DNA from 4 places in the Superficieibacter sp. BNK-5 genome. Region 4 is predicted to be linked to each of the others. Evidence: predicted binding sites of a transcription regulator. Region 4 holds the regulator's gene; each other region holds the start of a gene.
What was found. Region 4 encodes CRP, which controls carbon source genes, mostly activating them, when cyclic AMP is high. Its sites were predicted from a motif close to ATGTGANNNNNNTCACAT; they were not measured.
Positions count from the first base shown of each region.

Region 1: a site for CRP is predicted at 3,909-3,926, ahead of ACMGGS_RS02475 (PTS sugar transporter subunit IIB). Genes of this name have one in related genera too.
Region 2: a site for CRP is predicted at 2,206-2,223, ahead of aaeR (HTH-type transcriptional activator AaeR). Genes of this name have one in related genera too.
Region 3: a site for CRP is predicted at 3,271-3,288, ahead of ACMGGS_RS11105 (glycoside-pentoside-hexuronide (GPH):cation symporter). Genes of this name have one in related genera too.

Region 1 is NZ_CP179893.1:513,841-519,173, reverse strand. Features, by position in the region: gene ACMGGS_RS02500 (LysR family transcriptional regulator) at 1-458, opposite strand, end outside; gene ACMGGS_RS02495 (SDR family oxidoreductase) at 551-1,384, shown strand; gene ACMGGS_RS02490 (helix-turn-helix domain-containing protein) at 1,390-1,713, opposite strand; gene ACMGGS_RS02485 (PTS sugar transporter subunit IIA) at 1,766-2,221, opposite strand; gene ACMGGS_RS02480 (PTS galactitol transporter subunit IIC) at 2,221-3,585, opposite strand; gene ACMGGS_RS02475 (PTS sugar transporter subunit IIB) at 3,589-3,870, opposite strand; gene ACMGGS_RS02470 (SDR family oxidoreductase) at 4,222-5,088, shown strand; gene ACMGGS_RS02465 (methylthioribulose 1-phosphate dehydratase) at 5,227-5,333, shown strand, end outside.
Region 2 is NZ_CP179893.1:1,935,766-1,941,098, forward strand. Features, by position in the region: gene tldD (metalloprotease TldD) at 1-1,106, shown strand, start outside; gene aaeR (HTH-type transcriptional activator AaeR) at 1,256-2,188, opposite strand; gene aaeX (p-hydroxybenzoic acid efflux pump operon protein AaeX) at 2,318-2,521, shown strand; gene aaeA (p-hydroxybenzoic acid efflux pump subunit AaeA) at 2,529-3,461, shown strand; gene aaeB (p-hydroxybenzoic acid efflux pump subunit AaeB) at 3,467-5,333, shown strand, end outside.
Region 3 is NZ_CP179893.1:2,313,732-2,319,064, reverse strand. Features, by position in the region: gene aceE (pyruvate dehydrogenase (acetyl-transferring), homodimeric type) at 1-399, opposite strand, end outside; gene pdhR (pyruvate dehydrogenase complex transcriptional repressor PdhR) at 564-1,328, opposite strand; gene aroP (aromatic amino acid transporter AroP) at 1,871-3,241, shown strand; gene ACMGGS_RS11105 (glycoside-pentoside-hexuronide (GPH):cation symporter) at 3,396-4,802, shown strand; gene ACMGGS_RS11100 (family 43 glycosylhydrolase) at 4,802-5,333, shown strand, end outside.
Region 4 is NZ_CP179893.1:1,825,285-1,830,617, forward strand. Features, by position in the region: gene argD (bifunctional acetylornithine/succinyldiaminopimelate transaminase) at 1-979, shown strand, start outside; gene ACMGGS_RS08690 (YccS/YhfK family putative transporter) at 969-3,056, opposite strand; gene crp (cAMP-activated global transcriptional regulator CRP) at 3,101-3,733, opposite strand; gene ACMGGS_RS08700 (OsmC family protein) at 4,041-4,445, shown strand; gene ACMGGS_RS08705 (phosphoribulokinase) at 4,642-5,333, opposite strand, start outside.

The sequences.
Region 1 (5,333 bases), 1.3 Mb from region 4:
TCTGCCAGACGAATACCCGCATCAAAGCCCTCCGCAACGATATCCACCAGCTTGCCATCGACCACCAGGTCCAGTTCCACGCCGGGATAGCGCGCCTGATACGTTGGCACCACCGTATGCAGTAATAAGTAAATTGCCTCTTCGCCGCCGTTAATACGCAGCGTACCCAGCAGGCTGCCCTGTGCATCCGCAGCCTCTTCCAGCGCCTGCTCCAGCCCGCTCAGATGCGGGGTGATACGGCGCAATAGCTGCTCCCCGGCCGTGGTCAGCGAGACGCTGCGGGTCGTCCGATGCAGCAGGCGAACGCCGAGGCGCGCTTCCAGAGCGCGAATGGCATGACTCAGGGTAGAGCGGGTAACGCCGGACAGATCCGCCGCGCGGCGGAAACTGCGCTGTTCCGCTACCGCCATAAAGGCTTTCAGATCGGAGAGCGTTGGGGTCTTCACTGGTGATTTCATTTCACCTCTCCATGCTATTTGGTGTGTCTTATCATACCAGTGATAGTGCCATAACCTGTTCCGGTGAGTTAACGACTTTTACGGAGCACAGCATGAACATGAAAACCTGGTTTATTACCGGCACCTCCAGCGGGCTGGGACGATTGATGACGGAGCGCCTGCTGGCGCGTGGCGATAACGTTATTGCCACCCTGCGCAAACCCGGCGCGCTGGATGAACTGCAGGCAAAATACGGCGAACGGCTGCGCGTTGTGCTGCTGGACGTTACAGATAGCGCCGCAATACGCCATGTAGTGACGCGGGCATTCGAAGAGGCCGGACGCATTGACGTTCTGGTGAGCAATGCGGGATACGGCCTGTTCGGTGCGGCGGAAGAGGTCAGCGACGCACAGATTGCGCGGCAAATTGCCACTAATCTCACCGGTTCAATACAGCTTATTCGCGCGGCGCTGCCGTATCTGCGCCAGCAAAAGGGCGGGCGTATCGTGCAGATCTCGTCAGAGGGCGGACAAATGGCCTGGCCCAACTTCAGCCTGTATCACGCGACCAAATGGGGAATCGAAGGCTTTATTGAAGCCGTGGCGCAAGAAGTGGCCCCGTTCGGGATTGACTTTATGCTGGCGGAGCCGGGACCCACGGAGACGAACTTCGCTGCGGGGGTAGATATCGCCGAGCCGCTGGCCTGCTATGACGACACGCCAGCCGGTGAGGTGCGGCGCGGGCTGGCGGCGGGGACGATTGCCATTAACGGCGATGCGGCGAAAACCGTGGACGCCATCATTGCCGCCGCAGATGCAGAGCGCGCGCCTTTCCGCCTTGCCCTGGGCAGCAAGGCATATCACTCCATTCGGGAAGCGTTAAACGGACGGTTACAGGTGCTGGAGGACAATAAAGCGGTCGCGCTGAGCGTGGATAAGAATGCGTAAACGGCTCAAGGCCCTTTTTTCGTCGGGCCTTTCACCGCTTTCATCTCGTATTCGCTCTCCGGGTCCATTGCGTTGACGGCTTTTTGCAGTTCCGTCAGGGCAAATTTGAGGGAAGCGACCTCTTCCCTCAATGCCTGAATCTCCTGCTCCTGGGTCAGCGAGCGGCTGTTTTTCGGGAACGCATGCAGCACATCTTCTTCATGAAACATCCGGACCTGGCGATTATCGACGGTAACCAGTTGATACTTCAGCCGTCCGCTGTTGATGGCGTTATAGATGGTCTTACGGCTGACCATCGTTAGCTCAATGACATCGCTGATTCGAAGCATCTTTTTCCTTTGCGTTCCCGGCGTCAACACAGTAAACCCGACAGAAGGCAGTTTACCGTGTGATGACGGCGTTGGTGAACTCTTTTGCGATGTCCTCCGGGGCGAGTTCACACAAATAATCCACCTGTGCTTTATCGGCTAACAGGGCAAACAGCGATTGAATGATCGCGACCTTTTCGCAAGTGGGATCGATCGCCATCATGACAATAATCTCCGGTTTGACGGCCTCATCAGGTTCATCCGTCCGCTGAAATTCAATGCCGCTGTGGTTGATGCCAATAGCAAAGCTAGTCTGGTTCACATGCTCAAATTCGGTATGCGGAATGGCGATGCTATGGGTTTCCATAAAGATCCCGGTGGGGTAAATCTCTTCTCTGGCTAACACGCCGTCGGCAAAAGAGGCTTTCACCAGCCCCTGTGCCTCCAGCGTGGCCGCTAACTGCCGCAGGGCATCGCTCCGGCTAATGGGATCGTTGAAAATCAGTACGCGTTCGGGGCTAAATAACATTATGCTTCCTCCTTCTGCGCCGCTTCCGCCATCAGGATATTTTCCTGTTGCAGCTTGCGCCGGTTCCACAGCACCAGGCCAAGGGTACACAGGCTGAGCACCGCGACGCCCGCCACTTTAAAGTAGAAGCTCTGGATAATGACCCACGGCAGCATCGCGCCAGCGTAGTCCACGCTGCTGATGCTGGTGGTACCCTGCGGCAGAGAGAACCCGGTACTGACGGCGGTACTGGTAACGATGGGTGCCAGATTCGTACCAATCAGCAGCGCCAGACTCAGGGTCAGCAAGCCGGTAAGCAGGGTGCGGAACATATCTCCCCGGCAGACGGCGGTCACCAGCACAAAGGCGAAAGGCAGCCCGGTCAGGGAGGCGAACGGCAGGAACTGATTGCCCGGCACGATGGCCGCCAGCACCAGCATCACCGGGATCATGAGCATGGAAACGGAGAGAGTAACCGGATGGCCAACGCTCACCGCCGAGTCCAGGCCAATGGCGATTTTGCCAAACGATCCGGCGCGCGCCTGGGCAATTTCCTGAATACGTTCGCTGATCGGATAAACCCCTTCCATTAGCATCTTCGCCATCCGGGGAATAATGGTCATTACCGCCGCCATGGTAATGGCGGTCTGTAAAATCGCTTTGACCTCAATACCGGCAATAATCCCCAGCAGCGCCCCGATAATGGCGCCGAGCGAGGCCGGATCGCCTAAAATAGACAGCCGTTTCTGAATGGATTCAGTATCAATCTTAATATCCCGGACTACCGGAATACGGTCGACAATGGCATTAACCAGCCATGCCGCAGGCACAAATGACGCTGAGAAACCGTGGGGTACCGAAATAGAGGGCAGGTTCAGGTACTTTTCCACGTCGTTACTGGTCCGGTCCGCAATGACCATTGTAATAATACAGTTTATTCCGGCGGCAAAAACGCCGAGCCACAAACTGCCGGTAATAACCGTGACCAGAGAGCCGGTAAAGGCGTGGTGCCAGAGATTCCAGACGTCAACGTTTAATACCCGGGTAGTGCGGGTATAGAGCATCAGCATATTAATCGCCACGCACACCGGGATCACCAGCGCCCCGACGCGGGTGCCCATTGCCACTGCGGCGGCGGCGGGCCAGCCGACATCCAGCACCGAGAAGTTCAGGCCAAAACGTTCGACAATGGCGTGGCTGACCGGCGTCAGCGAATCAATCATCAGGTTGACGGTAATACTTAAACCAATAAACCCGATCCCCACCATTAAACCGGCTTTAATCGCCCTGGACACTGGAATACGTAGCAGCAGCCCGAGGATCATAAAGATAAGCGGCATCATCACCGATGCCCCTAAATTAACGATATAGTCGACGATAAACATAAATTATTCCTCGGCGAGAATATGTTCTTTCACGCTGCTGAAGACCTTATCCACGCCCATACCGGTTAACAGCGGCAGCGCATTAATCACCGGAACAGAAAGCGAAACGGGGGAAGTAGAAACAATAAAATCCAGATCGTCTCGTGTTTTCGCTTCCGCTACTGTGCCCTGAGAAATTCTGACTTTATCGAGCAGATTTTCCTTTTTCAGGAAATCCTGCAGTTTATTTAAGGCAATCGTACTGGTGGCCACGCCAGCGCCGCAACAGATCATCATATGCTTCATTGGTAATCCCTCGTGTGTTTGTTAAGAGAGATTAAAGCATGTGATGAAAACCAGATGTGTGATCAGTGTGTAATTTTACACACTAAGTACACAAAAGTGCGCGCTTAGCGATTTTACCCGGCCAGACAGTCCCGGATTCGACGTAATAAAACCTGAGTGGCAGCCTGCAAAATCACGGCAATCAGCCTTGCGAAACCTCTCTGCTTTGGCTGCTTACCTCAGGAAATACGCGGGATCTGGCACGATGACCTCGGTGGATAAACGCTGCACAGGAATGCGAATAGCGAAGGTGAATAATTCATCGCATTATAGCTATACGACTTATCAATCCGGATTAACGGGAGAGACACGATGCACGTATTTGTTACCGGGGCTGGCGGTTGGCTTGGCTCCACGATTGTTGAAGAGTTGCTGAACAACGGGCATCAGGTATCCGGTCTGGTTCGGGCAGATGAGCAGGCAGCCCGATTAACGGCGGCTGGTGCGCAGGCGGTTAAAGGCTCGCTTGATGACGTTGAGGTACTGAAACAGGCGGCGGCGAACGCCGATGCGGTGATCCACACGGCGTTCAACCACGACTTTTCGCGCTTTATTGAAAACTGCGAGCAGGACAGGCGGACCATTGAACTGCTGGGCGACGCGCTGGCCGGGTCCGATCGCCCGCTGCTGGTGACCTCCGGTCTTGCTGGCCTGGCGAAAGGCGCGACGGAGCAGGATCTCCCTAATCCGGCATCGCCGCGCAAATCGGAAGCGGCAGCCAGAGCACTTCATGCGCGAGGCATTCATGCTGCCGCTGTGCGTCTGCCGCCATCGGTACACGGTATCGGCGACCACGGTTTTCTGCCGATCCTGATCCGTCTGGCGCGGGAGAAAGGCATATCGGCCTGGCCGGGTAACGTCGATAACTGCTGGTCCGGCGTGCACCGCCGCGACGCGGCACGGGTCTATCGCCTGGCGCTGGAGCAGGGTGTGACGGAGCAGATTTACCACGCGGTCGCCGAGGAATCGATCCCCCTGCGGACCATTGCTGAGACCATTGGCCGCAACCTCGGATTACCTTCCGGCGAACGGGAGCCAGAACACTTTGGCTGGTTCACCATGATGGCGACGGCGAATATGGCGGTCAGCAGCGAACATACCCGTCATTTACTGAACTGGCAGCCGCAGGAAGCGGATTTGCTGACCGATCTGAACCATCCCTCTTACTACTCCCTCTGATAGTTTTCAGGGAGCCGCCCGCGCGTGGCTCCCTGTAACCGTTTTATAACAAATATTGTCCAGCCGAGTCAGGGATGCTACTATCGGGAAAATAGCCGTTTAGACGGCTAAAAACCATTATGTATTCGAGGAACCGTTATGTGGCAAGAGAGACTCGCGCAACTGGTCGCCACCTGTCACTGGATTGGGGCGAAAGGCTGGGCACCGGCAACTGGCGGTAATATGTCGGTACGTCAGGATGCGAC
Region 2 (5,333 bases), 110 kb from region 4:
TGGAACATCGCGCGCTGTATACCAGCATCGATCCGCTGCAAAGCATGAGTCGCGAAGAGAAGCTTGATATTCTGCGTCGGGTTGACGGCGTGGCACGTGCGGCAGACAAACGCGTGCAGGAAGTGTCCGCCAGTCTGACCGGCGTTTATGAACTCATCCTCGTGGCGGCCACTGACGGCACGCTGGCGGCTGATGTGCGTCCGCTGGTGCGCTTATCGGTAAGCGTCCAGGTGGAAGAGGACGGCAAACGTGAACGCGGGGCCAGCGGTGGCGGCGGTCGCTTCGGCTATGAGTATTTCCTCTCCGATGAAGACGGCGACGTGCGTGCCGATGCGTGGGCGAAAGAGGCGGTGCGGATGGCGCTGGTAAACCTCTCCGCCGTTGCGGCACCGGCGGGAACGCTGCCGGTGGTATTGGGCGCAGGCTGGCCTGGCGTACTGCTGCACGAAGCGGTCGGTCACGGTCTGGAAGGCGATTTCAACCGTCGCGGTACGTCGGTGTTCAGCGGTCATATCGGGGAACTGGTGGCATCTGAATTGTGTACCGTGGTGGATGACGGCACCATTGCCGATCGCCGTGGCTCAGTCTCGATTGATGACGAAGGCGTGCCGGGTCAGTACAACACGCTGATCGAAAACGGCGTGCTGAAAGGCTATATGCAGGACAAACTTAATGCACGTCTGATGGGCGTCGCGCCGACCGGCAACGGCCGCCGTGAGTCCTATGCCCATTTGCCAATGCCGCGCATGACCAATACCTATATGCTGGCAGGCAAATCCACGCCGCAGGAAATCATCGAATCTGTGGAATACGGCATCTATGCGCCGAATTTCGGCGGTGGTCAGGTGGATATCACCTCCGGCAAATTCGTTTTCTCTACCTCTGAAGCTTATCTGATCGAAAACGGCAAAGTAACCACGCCAGTAAAAGGCGCGACGCTTATCGGTTCCGGGATTGAAGCGATGCAGCAAATCTCAATGGTCGGTAACGATCTGAAGCTGGATAAAGGCGTGGGTGTTTGCGGCAAAGAGGGGCAGAGTCTGCCCGTGGGCGTCGGCCAGCCAACCTTGAAAGTTGACAATCTGACGGTAGGCGGCACGGCGTAACGCTTTTACCACCGCGTTGCCGGGTGGCGGCTGCGCCTGACCCGGCCTGGAGTTCATTGTATATCAAATAGTTAACAGCAATTCGTTGCACATATCCGTAGGCCCGGTAAGCGCAGCGCCACCGGGCAGAGCAACACGGTGCGGCAGCGCTAGCGTAATTCTTTCCCCCGCCCGCGCATCTCCTGATATACCCTCGCCACATCGACAAAATAATCCGTCAGCGCATTAATACACACCTGCACCTTCAGCGGCAGCTTATCTTTTTCGGTATACAGCGCATAAACCGGGCGTGGATCGGACTGATAACGCGGCAGCAGGATCTCCAGCTCGCCACGGTTAATCTCATTAATTACCCACATCAACGGCACATAGGCGATCCCGGCTCCGGCCACCAGCCAGCGGGTGAGGGTCATGGGATCGTTAGTCACAAACCGTCCTTCGGGGATCAGACGGGTTGAAATGCCTTCCGGCGCGATCAGCTCGAATTCATTATCCGGACGCACGCTGTACTCCAGCCACGAATGACTGGCAAGATCTGCGGGTTTCTCCGGCATACCTGCATGCTGAAGATAGCTTTGCGCCGCGCACACCACCATCGGCATTGCGCCCAGCCGCCGGGAAAACAGGCTCGAATCCTGTAACGCGCCCACCCGGATCGCCACGTCCAGCCCGTCGGCGATAAGATCCGGCGCGGGAATGCCGGTGACCAGATTCACCGCCAGCCCCGGATACTCTTTCAGCATCCCGGCAGTAAGGCCCGCAAGGACATTTTGTGCCATGGTTGAAGAACAGCCAATCCGCAAGGTGCCAATCGGCGTGTTATTAAACGCATAGAGTTGCTCGTGAACATCCTGTACTTCATGCATCATCCGGCGACAGCCCTGGTAGTAAATTTTGCCGGCTTCGGTCAGGGCGAGGCTACGCGTACTGCGGTTTAACAGCTTAACCTGCAATTCATCTTCCAGTTTGGATACCGTCTGGCTGAGCGAAGAAACGCTCATTTGTAGCTGTCTGGCCGCGGCGGTAAACGAGCCGTGTTCCACTACTTTGGCAAAAACTGACATGCGTTTAAGTCGTTCCATTGTTCACTCTGGCTTAAAAGTGATTTAGATCACATAATATAGATCACTGCATAACTGTTACGCTAATATATTGTTAGCCATATAACTAATACATCGCACTCGCCTGCACTCTCTCTAATCAAGGTCAACATGAGTCTGTTTCCCGTCATTGTGATTTTCGGCTTGTCGTTTCCGCCGATCTTCTTTGAATTGCTATTGTCTCTGGCCCTCTTCTGGGTGGTGCATCGTGTGCTGGTCCCCACCGGGATCTACGATTTTGTCTGGCATCCTGCACTTTTCAATACCGCGTTGTATTGCTGCCTGTTCTATTTAATATCGCGTTTGTTCGTCTGAGGTGGATGTGAAAACACTAACAAGAAAAATTTCCCGTACGGCCATTACGCTGATACTGGTACTGCTGGCTTTTACGGCCATCTTCCACGCGTGGGTCTATTACACGGAATCGCCGTGGACGCGTGACGCCCGCTTTAGCGCGGACGTGGTGGCTATTGCCCCGGATGTCGCCGGGCTGATCACTCAGGTTGAGGTGCACGATAACCAACTGGTCAAAAAGGATCAGGTACTGTTTACCATCGACCAGCCGCGCTATCAGAAAGCCGTTGAAGAAGCGGATGCTGACGTTGCCTACTATAAGGCGCTGACCAGTGAAAAACGCCGCGAGGCCGGACGACGCAATCAGTTAGGCGTCCAGGCAATGTCGCGCGAAGAAATTGACCAGGCCAACAACGTTCTGCAAACCGTAGAACATCAACTGGCGAAAGCCGAGGCCACGCGCGATCTGGCGAAACTTGATTTAGAACGCACGGTCATTCGTGCCCCCGCAGATGGCTGGGTAACTAACCTGAACGTATACAGCGGTGAGTTTATTACCCGTGGCTCTACCGCCGTGGCGCTGGTGAAACAAAACAGCTTTTACATTCAGGCCTATATGGAAGAGACCAAACTTGAGGGCGTGCGTCCCGGCTACCGGGCGGAAATAACGCCGCTGGGCAGTAACCGGGTGATTAAAGGCACCGTCGACAGCATTTCGGCTGGGGTAACCAATGCCAGCAGCAGCAACGATGCAAAAGGCATGGCGACCGTTGATTCAAACCTGGAATGGGTTCGTCTGGCGCAGCGCGTGCCGGTACGCATCCGTCTGGACAGTCAGGGGGAAAATGTCTGGCCGGCGGGGACGACAGCCACGGTCGTTATTACCGGTGCCCAGGATCGTGATGTCCGGCAGATGTCATTCTTTCAGAAACTGGCGCTGCGCCTGCGTGAGTTCGGCTAAGCGCTATGGGTATTTTCTCCATTGCCACTCAGCATGTCCGCTTTGCTATCAAGCTGGCCTGTGCCATCGTGCTGGCGCTGTTTGTCGGTTTTCATTTCCAGCTTGAAACTCCGCGCTGGGCGGTGCTGACGGCGGCAATTGTCGCGGCAGGTCCGGCATTTGCGGCGGGTGGCGAACCCTGGTCCGGGGCGATCCGCTATCGCGGTATGCTGCGTATCGTCGGGACGTTTATCGGCTGTATCGCCGCGCTGACCATCATCATCCTGATGATCCGCGCGCCGCTGCTGATGGTGCTGGTGTGTTGCGTCTGGGCCGGATTTTGTACCTGGGTCTCGTCGCTGGTGCGCGTCGAAAACTCCTATGCCTGGGGGCTGGCGGGCTATACGGCGCTGATCATCGTCATCACCATCCAGACGGAACCGTTGCTGACGCCGCAGTTTGCCGTCGAGCGCTGTAGCGAAATCGTCATTGGTATCGTCTGCGCTATTGTCGCGGATCTGCTGTTCTCCCCACGTTCCATTAAGCAAGTTATCGATCTTGAGCTGGATAATCTGCTGGTGGAACAGTATCGCCTGATGCAGCGTTGTATTCAGCACGGGGATAGCGAGGAGCTGGATAATGCCTGGGGGACGCTGGTACGCCGCACAGCGGCTCTGGAGGGGATGCGCGGGAATTTGCTGATGGAATCGTCCCGCTGGTCGCGCGCGGGCCGCCGCCTGAAAGCGCTTAACACGGTCTCTCTGACGCTCATTACCCAGGCGTGCGAAACCTATATTATGCAGAATACGCGCCCGGAACTGGTGACAGATACCTGGCGCGAGATTTTTTCCACGCCGGTGGAGAACGCGCAGGACGTGCATAAGCAGTTGAAGCGTATTCGCCGCCTGCTGGTCTGGACCGGCGAGCGCGAAACTCCCGTTACCGTCTATAGCTGGGTCGCCGCGGCTACGCGCTATCAGCTTTTAAAACGGGGCGTGGTGGGAAATGCCAAAATCAGCGCGGTAGAAGAGGACGTCCTGCAGGGAGAAGTGATCGTCAGGCTGGACTCAGCCGAGCGCCATCATGCGATGGTTAACTTCTGGCGCACCACGCTGTCGTGCATTCTCGGTACGCTTTTCTGGCTGTGGACCGGCTGGACCTCCGGTAGCGGTGCAATGGTGATGATTGCCGTCGTGACTGCTCTGGCGATGCGCCTGCCAAATCCGCGCATGGTGGCGATAGATTTCCTTTTTGGCACACTGGTGGCGCTGCCGCTGGGGGCACTGTTCTTCCTGGTCATCATACCTTCTACCCAGCAAAGTATGCTGCTGCTGTGTATCAGTCTGGCGGTGCTGGCCTTCTTTATCGGAATTGAAGTGCAGAAAAGACGCCTCGGATCGCTGGGGGCGCTGGCGAGCACCATTAATATCATCGTGCTGGATAACCCGATGACGTTCCATTTTAGCCAGTTTCTCGACAGCGCGCTGGGGCAACTGGTGGGGTGTTCACTGGCGCTGATGGTGATCCTGCTGGTGCGTGATAACTCCCGGACGCGTACCGGACGTGTGCTGTTAAACCAGTTTGTTTCTGCGGCGGTATCGGCGATGACGACCAACATGGCCCGGCGTAAAGAGAATCATCTGCCCGCGCTCTATCAACAACTCTTTCTGCTGTTGAACAAATTTCCCGGCGACGTGGCGAAATTCCGCCTGGCGCTGACGCTGATCATCGCGCATCAACGCCTGCGTGACGCGCCAGTCCCGATTAACGACGATCTCTCGGCCTTCCATCGTCGGCTCAGGCATACTGCTGACCGGGTCATTTCCGCCAGTAATGACGATAAGCGTCGTCTCTGTTTTACCGAACTGCTTGAGGAACTTGATGTTTATCAGG
Region 3 (5,333 bases), 490 kb from region 4:
ATCTTTTTCGCTGCGTGCGCGGAAGAAGTGGTTAAAGCACACTTCGTAAATAGTCGCAGAAGACTGGAAGGACGCCATGTGGCCACCCAGCTCCAGATCTTTTTTGGACGCTCGCAGAACGGTCATGATGGCGTTCCAGCGGATAGCAGAACGGATGCGGCGTTCCAGATCCAGATTGCCCGGGTATTCCGGTTCGTCTTCAACGGCAATAGTGTTTACATAGTTGCTGGCCCCTGTACCTGCCGCCACTTTCACGCCGCCTTTGCGAGCTTCAGAAAGCAGCTGATCAATCAGATACTGAGCGCGCTCAACACCTTCTTCACGGATGACCGATTCGATCGCCTGTTGCCAGTCGCGAGTTTCGATCGGATCCACGTCATTTTGGAGACGTTCTGACATGGGGGTATTCCTTATCTATCTAATACGTTGATTTATCTGGAACCTGTCCCATTGCGTTTTCGCCGGAAAGCGCAATAAGACAGGTTCTGCGTTTAGTTGCCGCGCTCTAAGTTATGGCGCTGTTGGTACAACATCTTCTGGTACACGTTCTGCCAGAAAAATCACTAATTCTTACGCTGCTCAAGACGGCGCATAGACCGTTCACGACGGCTCTGTTCACGACTGCGGTCGAGCAGGATTTCTTCGATAAAGGCCAGATGGCGATGCGATGCTTCGCGTGCGCGTTCCGGCTCGCTGGCCATGATGGCTTCAAAAACCGTGGTGCGATGGTTGCTGACCAGCGGGAGCATTTCCCGGCGCGCGTAAAGCAATTCAAAGTTTTGCCGCACGTTTTGCGCCAGCATCGGCTCCATGCAGCGTAGCAGATGAAGCAGAACCACGTTGTGTGCCGCCTCAGTGACGGCGATTTGATACTGGACGACAGCGTCGGATTCGGCGTCAAGATCCCCCGATTGCTGTGCCCGTTCGATGGCCTGATGCAACTCGCTCATTCGCGCGCGATCTTCATCATTGCTGCGCAGCGCCGCGTAATAAGCGGCAATGCCTTCCAGCGCGTGACGGGTTTCCAGCAGGTCGAACTGGGATTCAGGATGGTCGGACAGTAGTTCTACCAGCGGATCGCTGAAACTCTGCCACAGGCGGCTCTGCACAAAGGTTCCACCGCCCTGACGACGCAGTAGCAGGCCCTTTCCTTCGAGACGTTGAATCGCCTCACGCAGGGAGGGACGGGAAACGTCGAACTGTTTTGCCAGTTCGCGTTCTGGCGGAAGTTTTTCACCGGGGCGAAGCGTCCCCTCAAGGATGAGAAACTCCAGCTGCTGCTCTATCACGTCGGATAGCTTAGGTTGGCGGATTTTGCTGTAGGCCATAGTTCCCTGTCTTACGCCTTTTGCCCGAAGTCAATTGGTCTTACCAATTTCATATTCTTGACGCTAAAGTAACAAAGTATTCACCTTATGTCTATACAGGTTTTGACTCACATCATGAAACACGCCACATTTTAACAACCTTACAGAAATAACGTTTCAGAAATGTAACTTTGCACAAATGTTGTGTTTACTCAGGAAGAGGTAGATTTAACTTTGGTGAAACCTTAATTATGGAGATCTGAACCGATTCAACAGGAGCTTATGCGCATATTTATTCAAATAAGTGAATGGCTGTGAATAAAGCGAGTAAGTGGTGAAAAAATGAGGGGTTTACAAATGGTTTCTTTTTACCCAACTGCTCTGTGTCCCTTCATAAAGCAGGTGCATTCCGGGTCGCATACCATTATTGTGTGGCTGTTAAAAGGATTCTGAGAATAATTCAGATACCGCTGCTGTAAATAAAATAATACAAGAACTGGAATTCCAGACATACAAACGCACAACAGCGTCAACCACATTATAAACACTCACGAGGTTTCAAGATGGAAGGTCAACAGCATGGCGACCAGCTGAAGCGCGGACTAAAAAACCGCCATATTCAGCTCATTGCGTTAGGAGGGGCCATCGGTACGGGGCTGTTCCTGGGCAGCGCATCCGTTATCCAGTCCGCCGGCCCCGGTATTATTCTGGGCTACGCCGTCGCCGGTCTTATTGCCTTTCTGATCATGCGTCAGTTGGGTGAAATGGTCGTTGAAGAGCCGGTCGCCGGTTCGTTCAGCCACTTTGCCTATAAGTACTGGGGCGGCTTTGCTGGCTTTGCTTCCGGCTGGAACTACTGGGTTCTTTACGTGCTGGTGGCGATGGCGGAACTGACGGCGGTCGGAAAATACATTCAGTTCTGGTGGCCGGAAATCCCGACGTGGGCCTCGGCGGCGGTGTTCTTCGTTGTCATCAACGCGGTTAACCTGACCAACGTGAAAGTGTTTGGCGAAATGGAGTTCTGGTTTGCCATTATTAAAGTCATCGCGGTAGTCGCGATGATCCTGTTCGGCGGCTGGCTGCTGTTCAGTGGCAACGGTGGTCCGCAGGCGACCGTTCGTAACCTGTGGGAGCAAGGCGGGTTCCTGCCGCACGGGATTAACGGGCTGGTGATGATGATGGCGATTATCATGTTCTCCTTCGGTGGGCTGGAACTGGTCGGCATCACCGCGGCGGAAGCGGATAACCCGGAGCAGAGCATTCCGAAAGCCACCAATCAGGTGATCTACCGTATTCTGATTTTCTACGTAGGCTCGCTGGCCGTGCTGCTTTCCCTGCTGCCGTGGACGCGCGTCACCGCAGATACCAGCCCGTTCGTGCTGATTTTTCATGAACTGGGCGATACCTTCGTGGCAAACGCGCTGAACGTGGTTGTCCTGACGGCGGCGCTGTCGGTGTATAACAGCTGCGTATATTGCAACAGCCGCATGCTGTTTGGCCTCGCTCAGCAGGGCAACGCGCCCAAAATGCTGATGCGCGTGGATAAGCGCGGCGTGCCGGTAAACACCATTCTGGTCTCGGCGCTGGTGACCGCGCTGTGCGTATTGATTAACTATCTGGCACCGGAATCGGCCTTTGGTCTACTGATGGCGCTGGTGGTCTCGGCACTGGTGATTAACTGGGCGATGATCAGTCTGGCGCACATTAAGTTCCGTCGTGCTAAACATCAGCAGGGCATTACCCCACGCTTCCCGGCGCTGTTCTATCCGGTAGGTAACTGGATTTGCCTGCTTTTTATGGCCGCAGTGCTGGTAATTATGCTGATGACCGACGGGATGGCGATTTCGGTCTATCTGATCCCGGTATGGCTGATAGTGCTCGGTATTGGCTATATGTTTAAACAGAAAAGCGCCAGAACCGTTAAAGTACATTAATCTCTTCCCCTCACCCTGCCGGGTGAGGGGTGTTATCTTCCTCACACTTTCTTCTCAACAGCGATTTTGTCCATATCAGCGCCTCTATCCTGCAACGCATTTATTCGATAGCCAGCAAATAATTCTCTTCATCTAACAAGGGAGAGATCTGGCAATGAACACGAGTAAACTGTCAGTAAAAGAGAAAATTGGCTACGGAATGGGTGACGCCGGATGTAACATCATCTTCGGTGCCATCATGTTGTTTGTTAATTACTTTTATACGGATATCTTCGGTCTTGCGCCAGCGCTGGTCGGCGTATTACTGCTCTCCATCCGGGTAATCGACGCGGTTACCGATCCGATTATGGGCGCACTGGCCGACCGGACGCGCAGTAAATATGGGCGTTTCCGGCCCTGGCTACTGTGGGTGGCCTTTCCCTACGCGCTGTTCAGCGTATTAATGTTTACCACCCCTGAGTGGAGCTATAGCAGCAAGGTTATCTATGCTTTTGTGACCTACTTCCTGCTGTCGATTACCTACACCGCCATCAATATCCCCTACTGCTCACTGGGCAGCGTGATCACCAACGACCCGAAAGAGCGTGTTGCCTGTCAGTCTTATCGCTTCGTGATGGTCGGCATTGCCACGCTGCTGCTGTCGCTGACCTTGCTACCGATGGCCGACTGGTTCGGCGGCGCGAATAAAGCGAAAGGCTACCAGATGGCGATGACCGTACTCGCGTTTATCGGTATGTGCATGTTTCTGTTCTGCTTTGCTACCGTTCGCGAGCGCGTGCGTCCGGCAGTACCTACCAATGACGAGCTGAAAAAAGATCTGAAAGACGTGTGGAAGAACGATCAGTGGGTGCGCATTTTACTGCTGACGCTGTGCAACGTCTGCCCCGGCTTCATCCGTATGGCCGCCACCATGTACTACGTCACCTGGGTGATGGGCCAGAGCACGCATTTTGCTACTCTGTTCATCAGCCTCGGCGTGGTCGGGATGATGATCGGCAGTATGCTGGCGAAAGTGCTCACCGACCGCTGGTGCAAGCTGAAAGTCTTCTTCTGGACCAACATCGCACTGGCTATCTTCTCCTGCGCTTTTTACTTCTTTGATCCGCACGCTACGGTCACCATCGTTGTTCTCTATTTCCTGCTCAATATTTTGCACCAGATCCCTTCCCCGCTGCACTGGTCGCTGATGGCGGACGTGGACGACTACGGCGAGTGGAAAACCGGCAAGCGTATTACCGGTATTAGTTTCTCCGGCAACCTGTTTTTCCTGAAGCTGGGCCTGGCGATTGCCGGAGCGATGGTTGGGTTTCTGCTCTCCTGGTACGGTTATGATGCGGGCGCGAAGGCGCAAAGCGCAACGGCGATTAACGGCATTGTCCTGCTATTTACGGTTATTCCCGGTATCGGCTATTTGATTACTGCAGTCGTCGTCCGGTTGCTGAAAGTGAACCGTGAATTTATGCAGCAGATCCAGACGGATCTGGAAAAACGCCGCGTTAACTATCGCGAACTGCACGAGTACCAGGAATTGCCAACGACCGAAAAAACAAGGAATGCCTGATGGAAAACTGGCCGAATCCCTTTATTGAACAGCGTGCCGATCCGTTTATTCTGCATCATGACGGTAGCTATTATTTTATCGCCTCCGTGCCGGAATACGATCGGCTGGAGATCCGCCGCGCCAGCAGCATCGATGGGCTGCGCTGCGCCGAGCCTGTGGTCGTCTGGCGCAAACCTGCCACCGGACCGATGTGCGAACTTATCTGGGCACCGGAACTGCATAACATCAACGGCATGTGGGTGATCTATTTCGCGGCTGCCCACACTCAGGCGCTGGATTCACTCGGGATGTTCCAGCACCGGATGTACGCGCTGACCTGCGAGGATAGTGACCCGCTCAGCGGCAAATGGATTGAGCGCGGTCAGATCAAAACGCCGTTTGACACTTTCTGCCTGGACGCCACCACCTTTCACCATCAGGGCAAACAGTGGTATCTGTGGGCGCAAAAAGCGCCGGATATTGCCGGAAACTCTAACCTCTATCTAGCAGAACTGGAAAATCCCTGGACGATTAAAGGCGAGCCGGTGATGC
Region 4 (5,333 bases):
TACCAACGAGCCTGCGCTGCGCCTGGGACGTAAGATTGTCGATGCCACCTTTGCCGAGCGCGTGGTGTTTATGAACTCTGGCACCGAAGCTAACGAGACCGCCTTTAAGCTGGCCCGTCATTATGCCTGCGTGCGTCATAGCCCTTTTAAAACCAAAATCATTGCTTTCCACAATGCCTTCCACGGACGCTCGCTGTTTACCGTTTCCGTTGGCGGACAGCCGAAATACTCTGACGGCTTTGGACCAAAACCGGCAGATATTATTCACGTGCCGTTTAACGATCTGCATGCGGTAAAAGCGGTGATGGACGATCACACCTGCGCCGTGGTCGTTGAGCCAATCCAGGGCGAGGGCGGCGTGACGGCAGCGACGCCGGAATTCCTGCAAGGTCTGCGCGACCTGTGCGATCAACATCAGGCACTACTGGTGTTTGATGAAGTACAGTGCGGGATGGGCCGTACCGGCGATCTGTTTGCCTATATGCACTATGGCGTGACGCCGGATATCCTCACCAGCGCTAAAGCACTCGGCGGCGGTTTTCCGATTAGCGCGATGCTGACTACCCACGAGATTGCCAGCGCCTTCCACGCCGGATCGCACGGTTCGACCTACGGCGGCAACCCGCTGGCCTGCGCCGTGGCGGGCGCGGCGTTTGATATTATCAATACGCCGGAGGTGCTGAACGGTATCGCGACAAAACGTCAGCGGTTCGTTGAACATCTTGAGCAGATTAACGAGAAATACGCGCTATTCAGCGATATTCGCGGGATGGGGTTATTGATCGGTGCTGAGCTGAAGCCGCAATTTAAAGGCCGGGCGCGGGATTTGCTGTACGCTGCCGCAGACGAAGGCGTGATGGTACTTAACGCTGGTCCTGACGTCATGCGCTTCGCCCCGTCGCTGGTGGTGGAGGAGGCCGATATTGACGAAGGGATGCAACGTTTTGCGCAGGCGGTGGGACACATCGTTAACGCTTAACGCCGCTGGACGCTCTGTTGAGCCAAATCCCGTGATGCGGGCGCTGACGCCATGCGACTGAAGAGATAGTATGCATGGTGTTCAGATGCCCGAGTATGCGCTCAAGATGGCGCTCCATGGTGCTTAATGGCCCTTGTGGTGCGCCCTCCGGTGCTTCCAGAATATTTACACTCCCCGCGCTTCCCGACCCTTCCGAATCAAGACGCTGCTGGCAGCGCTGAATGGCAATTTCGCAGGATTGCAGATAACGCTCCGCCAGATCCGGCGTCAGCATATTATGCTCGCGTGCCAGGGTGGTCATCGCGTTAATATGCTCGACGATAAACTGGCTGTGGGTAACCCAGAGCTTCATATCAGCCAGGTACTGCGTATTAAAACCCGGTTCCTGCATCGCCTGGTTCAATGAGTTGAATAGAGTGTTATGCGCCTGATTTACCCGCATCCGCTGATACGCGAGGGTGGGGGCCTGCGGATCGTTGCTTAAAATCAGACGCAGCGCTTCCTGATCCGCTTCCAGCGCACCGTGGGCATTCTGCCGTAGCAGGCCGCTTTGCCACTGTGGCCACAGCCAGACCATCCCCCCGAAGGCGATCAGGCAGCCCAGCGCGGTGTCGATCATCCGCGGCAAAATAAACTGTTCGCCGTTAAGGTTGATAAGCTGGAGGGTATATACGGCGGTGACGGTAAAACCAATCATCGCCCAGCCGTAATTTTTCCGCAGGATCAAATAGCTGATAATCGTAATGCCCAGCATCGCGCACAGCGTAAAACCATCCGGCACCTTAAAGTGCAGGGTCGCGCCCGCAATCACCAGCCCGACCAGCGTGCCCAGCGTCCGGTGCAGGATCCGCACCCGCGTCGCACCATAGCCGTTTTGCGTCACGAACATAATGGTCATTAAGATCCAGTAAGGCTTGGGCAGGTGCAGCACGCTTCCTGCCAGGCTGGCGATGCTGAGCATCACGCTGAGGCGGGCCGACGTGCGCAGCGCGGGAGACTTCAGTGATAAATAGTTTTTGAGTGCCGACCACAAGGGCAGACGACGCTGGCGGTCAGCCATCAAATCGCGCGGATAAAGCGGACGCAGCGTTTTCAGCACGCGGGCGATGCGGCTGAAATGCCATGCGCAAAACTGGCCGACGGGATTATCCGGATTCTGCCGGGCGATCTTCTCCAGCGCGCCAATCTGCTTCTCCATGTTGAAGCGCCCGGAATAGTGGTGATAGAGAATATCGTCGGCCATCACGCGCAGGCGAGCGGCCACGGTTTGCGCATTCCAGCGGATCACCGCTTCCGCGTGGCTTTGCTCCACCAGCTTTTGCACCTCTTCCGGCTGGTGGAGGCTGACGGAGATATGCTCCTGCAAATCCAGCGCCATCTGGAACATCCAGCGCAGCCGTTTGTAATTGTGATGTTTCTTTTCCGACAGCATATACAACTGCTGATAGCACTGGGTGATGAGATCCACCGTCTTTTGCTGACGCGCCAGCAGTGGCGGCAGCGCTTTTTCCGGATCGGCGTGCTGGGTCAGCAGGCTGTATTTGGCCTCGCAGTAGTCCGCCAGCTGACGGTAAAGCAGGCTTAGCGATTCGCGCAACGGCTGTTCGCGCCATAGCCAGAACCAGAACCAGTTGAAAAGGCCATACCAGAGCGTGCCTGTGGCATACAAGAGCATCGGCTCCCATACCGGCACTGAACCGGCCAGGCTGAGAGTAAATATAGCGGCAATTAACGAAGCGGGAAGCAGGCGTGCGTGGAGAGGGCTGATTTCTGCCGTAACGCCGAGTATCAGTGCCAACGCGGTCAGGACCAGCGGTAGCGGCGCATCTTGTGCCAGGAGGATCTGTACGGCCAGGCTACTGCCGGCAAACAGCGAACCGCCAATAATAAGACGTTTAAAAAACCGCTTATGCGGCGTATCAAGACCGGCAATATTGCAGCAGGCGGGAACCAGGGAAAATAACAGACCGTACTGGAGCTGGCCGATAATCAGACCTGTAGCCACGGGCAAACACAACACCAGCGTTTGACGTAGTGCGTAGTTCACTTCCGGGTGATAGATAAGCCTGCGCCACATAGAAGTTTATCGGCGCATTGCAGTGAATGCGCCGGGTGTCGAGCTTAGCGAGTGCCGTAAACGACGATAGTTTTACCGTGCGCGGAGATCAGACTCTGATCTTCCAGCATTTTCAGGATGCGGCCTACCGTTTCACGAGAGCAACCGACGATCTGGCCGATCTCCTGGCGGGTGATTTTGATCTGCATACCGTCCGGGTGGGTCATAGCGTCCGGCTGTTTAGCCAGGTTAAGCAGCGTCTGCGCGATACGACCGGTGACGTCGAGGAAGGCAAGGTTGCCCACTTTTTCAGACGTCACTTGCAAGCGACGCGCCATCTGTGCGGAAAGACGCATCAGGATATCCGGATTCACCTGGATCAACTGACGGAATTTTTTATAGGAAATTTCCGCGACTTCACAGGCGGTTTTTGCACGCACCCAGGCGCTACGTTCCTGGCCCTCTTCGAACAGGCCCAGTTCACCGATAAAATCGCCCTGGTTGAGGTAAGAAAGGATCATCTCTTTCCCTTCCTCATCTTTAATCAGCACTGCCACGGAGCCTTTGACGATGTAATACAGCGTCTCCGCCTTTTCACCCTGGTGAATCAGCGTGCTCTTCGATGGGTACTTATGAATGTGGCAATGAGACAAGAACCATTCGAGAGTCGGGTCTGTTTGTGGTTTGCCAAGCACCATGCGCGGTTATCCTCTGTTATAAGCTATCTCCGGCGGCTAAACGACGTTGCCTCCGGGGTTGCAATCGTTTTCTTCCCTCGGGCGGGAAGCTGACTGTCGGTATGCTCCGCAGCCGTTAATCTGATGTCCTTTGCATCTATGTATGCGCAAAGTCAATATATCACTGTAGCATCCCGTCTGTTTTAGCATAGCTTTTGCCGCCTGTCTCCTGGTGTCTCGCTTCAGCATGACGCAGGTCGCCTTCCGTTGCGAGAATTGTTATGTACGCGTAATCTGTGAAGAAAATGGCGACACTGGAGTGGATGTTATGCAAGCGCGAGTGAAATGGGTAGAGGGGTTAACGTTTCTGGGTGAGTCGGCCTCCGGGCACCAGATTTTGATGGATGGTAACTCCGGTGATAAAGCGCCCAGCCCGATGGAGATGGTGCTGATGGCCGCAGGAGGATGCAGCGCGATTGATGTGGTGTCGATCCTGCAAAAAGGGCGTCAGGCGGTGACAAACTGCGAGGTGAAACTGACGTCTGAACGCCGTGAAGAAGCCCCGCGTTTATTTACCCATATCAATTTGCACTTTATCGTTACCGGCAATGACCTGAAAGATGCGGCGGTAGCCCGGGCAGTCGATCTCTCTGCGGAGAAATATTGTTCAGTGGCGTTGATGCTGGGTAAAGCGGTGAATATTACCCATTCGTATGAGGTGGTTGCAGGGTAGGGTTAACGTCCACCTTGTTATTATGTTGCCCGCGTTTGCGGTATAGCGCGGGCAGCCGCATCGTTGTTATGCCGGGTGGCGGCTTCGCCTTACCCGGCCTACGAAAACCATCAATATCAACACTTTAATCGCAATCCACAGGCCCGCGCAAGCGCAGCGCCGCCGGGCAAAGGGCACGCCGCCAGCCACTCTTTCGCTATTCTATTTTTTTGCCTTCCATCAGCCGTTGCACCAGCGGCAGCATAATCAGTTCCATCGCCAGCCCCATTTTCCCGCCGGGCACCACTAATGTATTGATGTGGGAAATAAACGATCCCTGAAGCATCGCCAGCAGCCACGGGAAATCGATCCCTTCCAGATTGCGAAAATGAATGACGACAAAGCTTTCATCCAGTGACGGGATGCCTTTCGCGGCGAACGGGTTGGAGGTATCGACGGTCGGCACCCGCTGAAAGTTAATATGCGTGCGCGAAAACTGCGGCGTAATGAAGTTGATGTAATCTTCCATTGAGCGCACCACCGAGTCCATCACCGCCTCGCGGGAGTGTCCGCGCTCGCTGGTATCGCGAATTAACTTCTGGATCCATTCGAGGTTAACAATCGGTACTACGCCCACCAGCAAATCGACATGGCGTGCAACATCGTGCTGCGGAGTGACCACGCCGCCGTGCAATCCCTCATAAAACAGGACGTCGGTCGGTTCCGGCAGCGGTTGCCACGGGGTAAACGTGCCCGGCACCTGGTTCCACGGCACGGCTTCGTCATAGGTATGCAGATACTTTCGCGCCTGGCCTGTGCCGGAATGACCATATTCAGTAAACGTATGTTCCAGCAGACCAAAGTCGTTGGCCTCGGGGCCGAAGTAGCTGATATGCCGACCCAGATCGC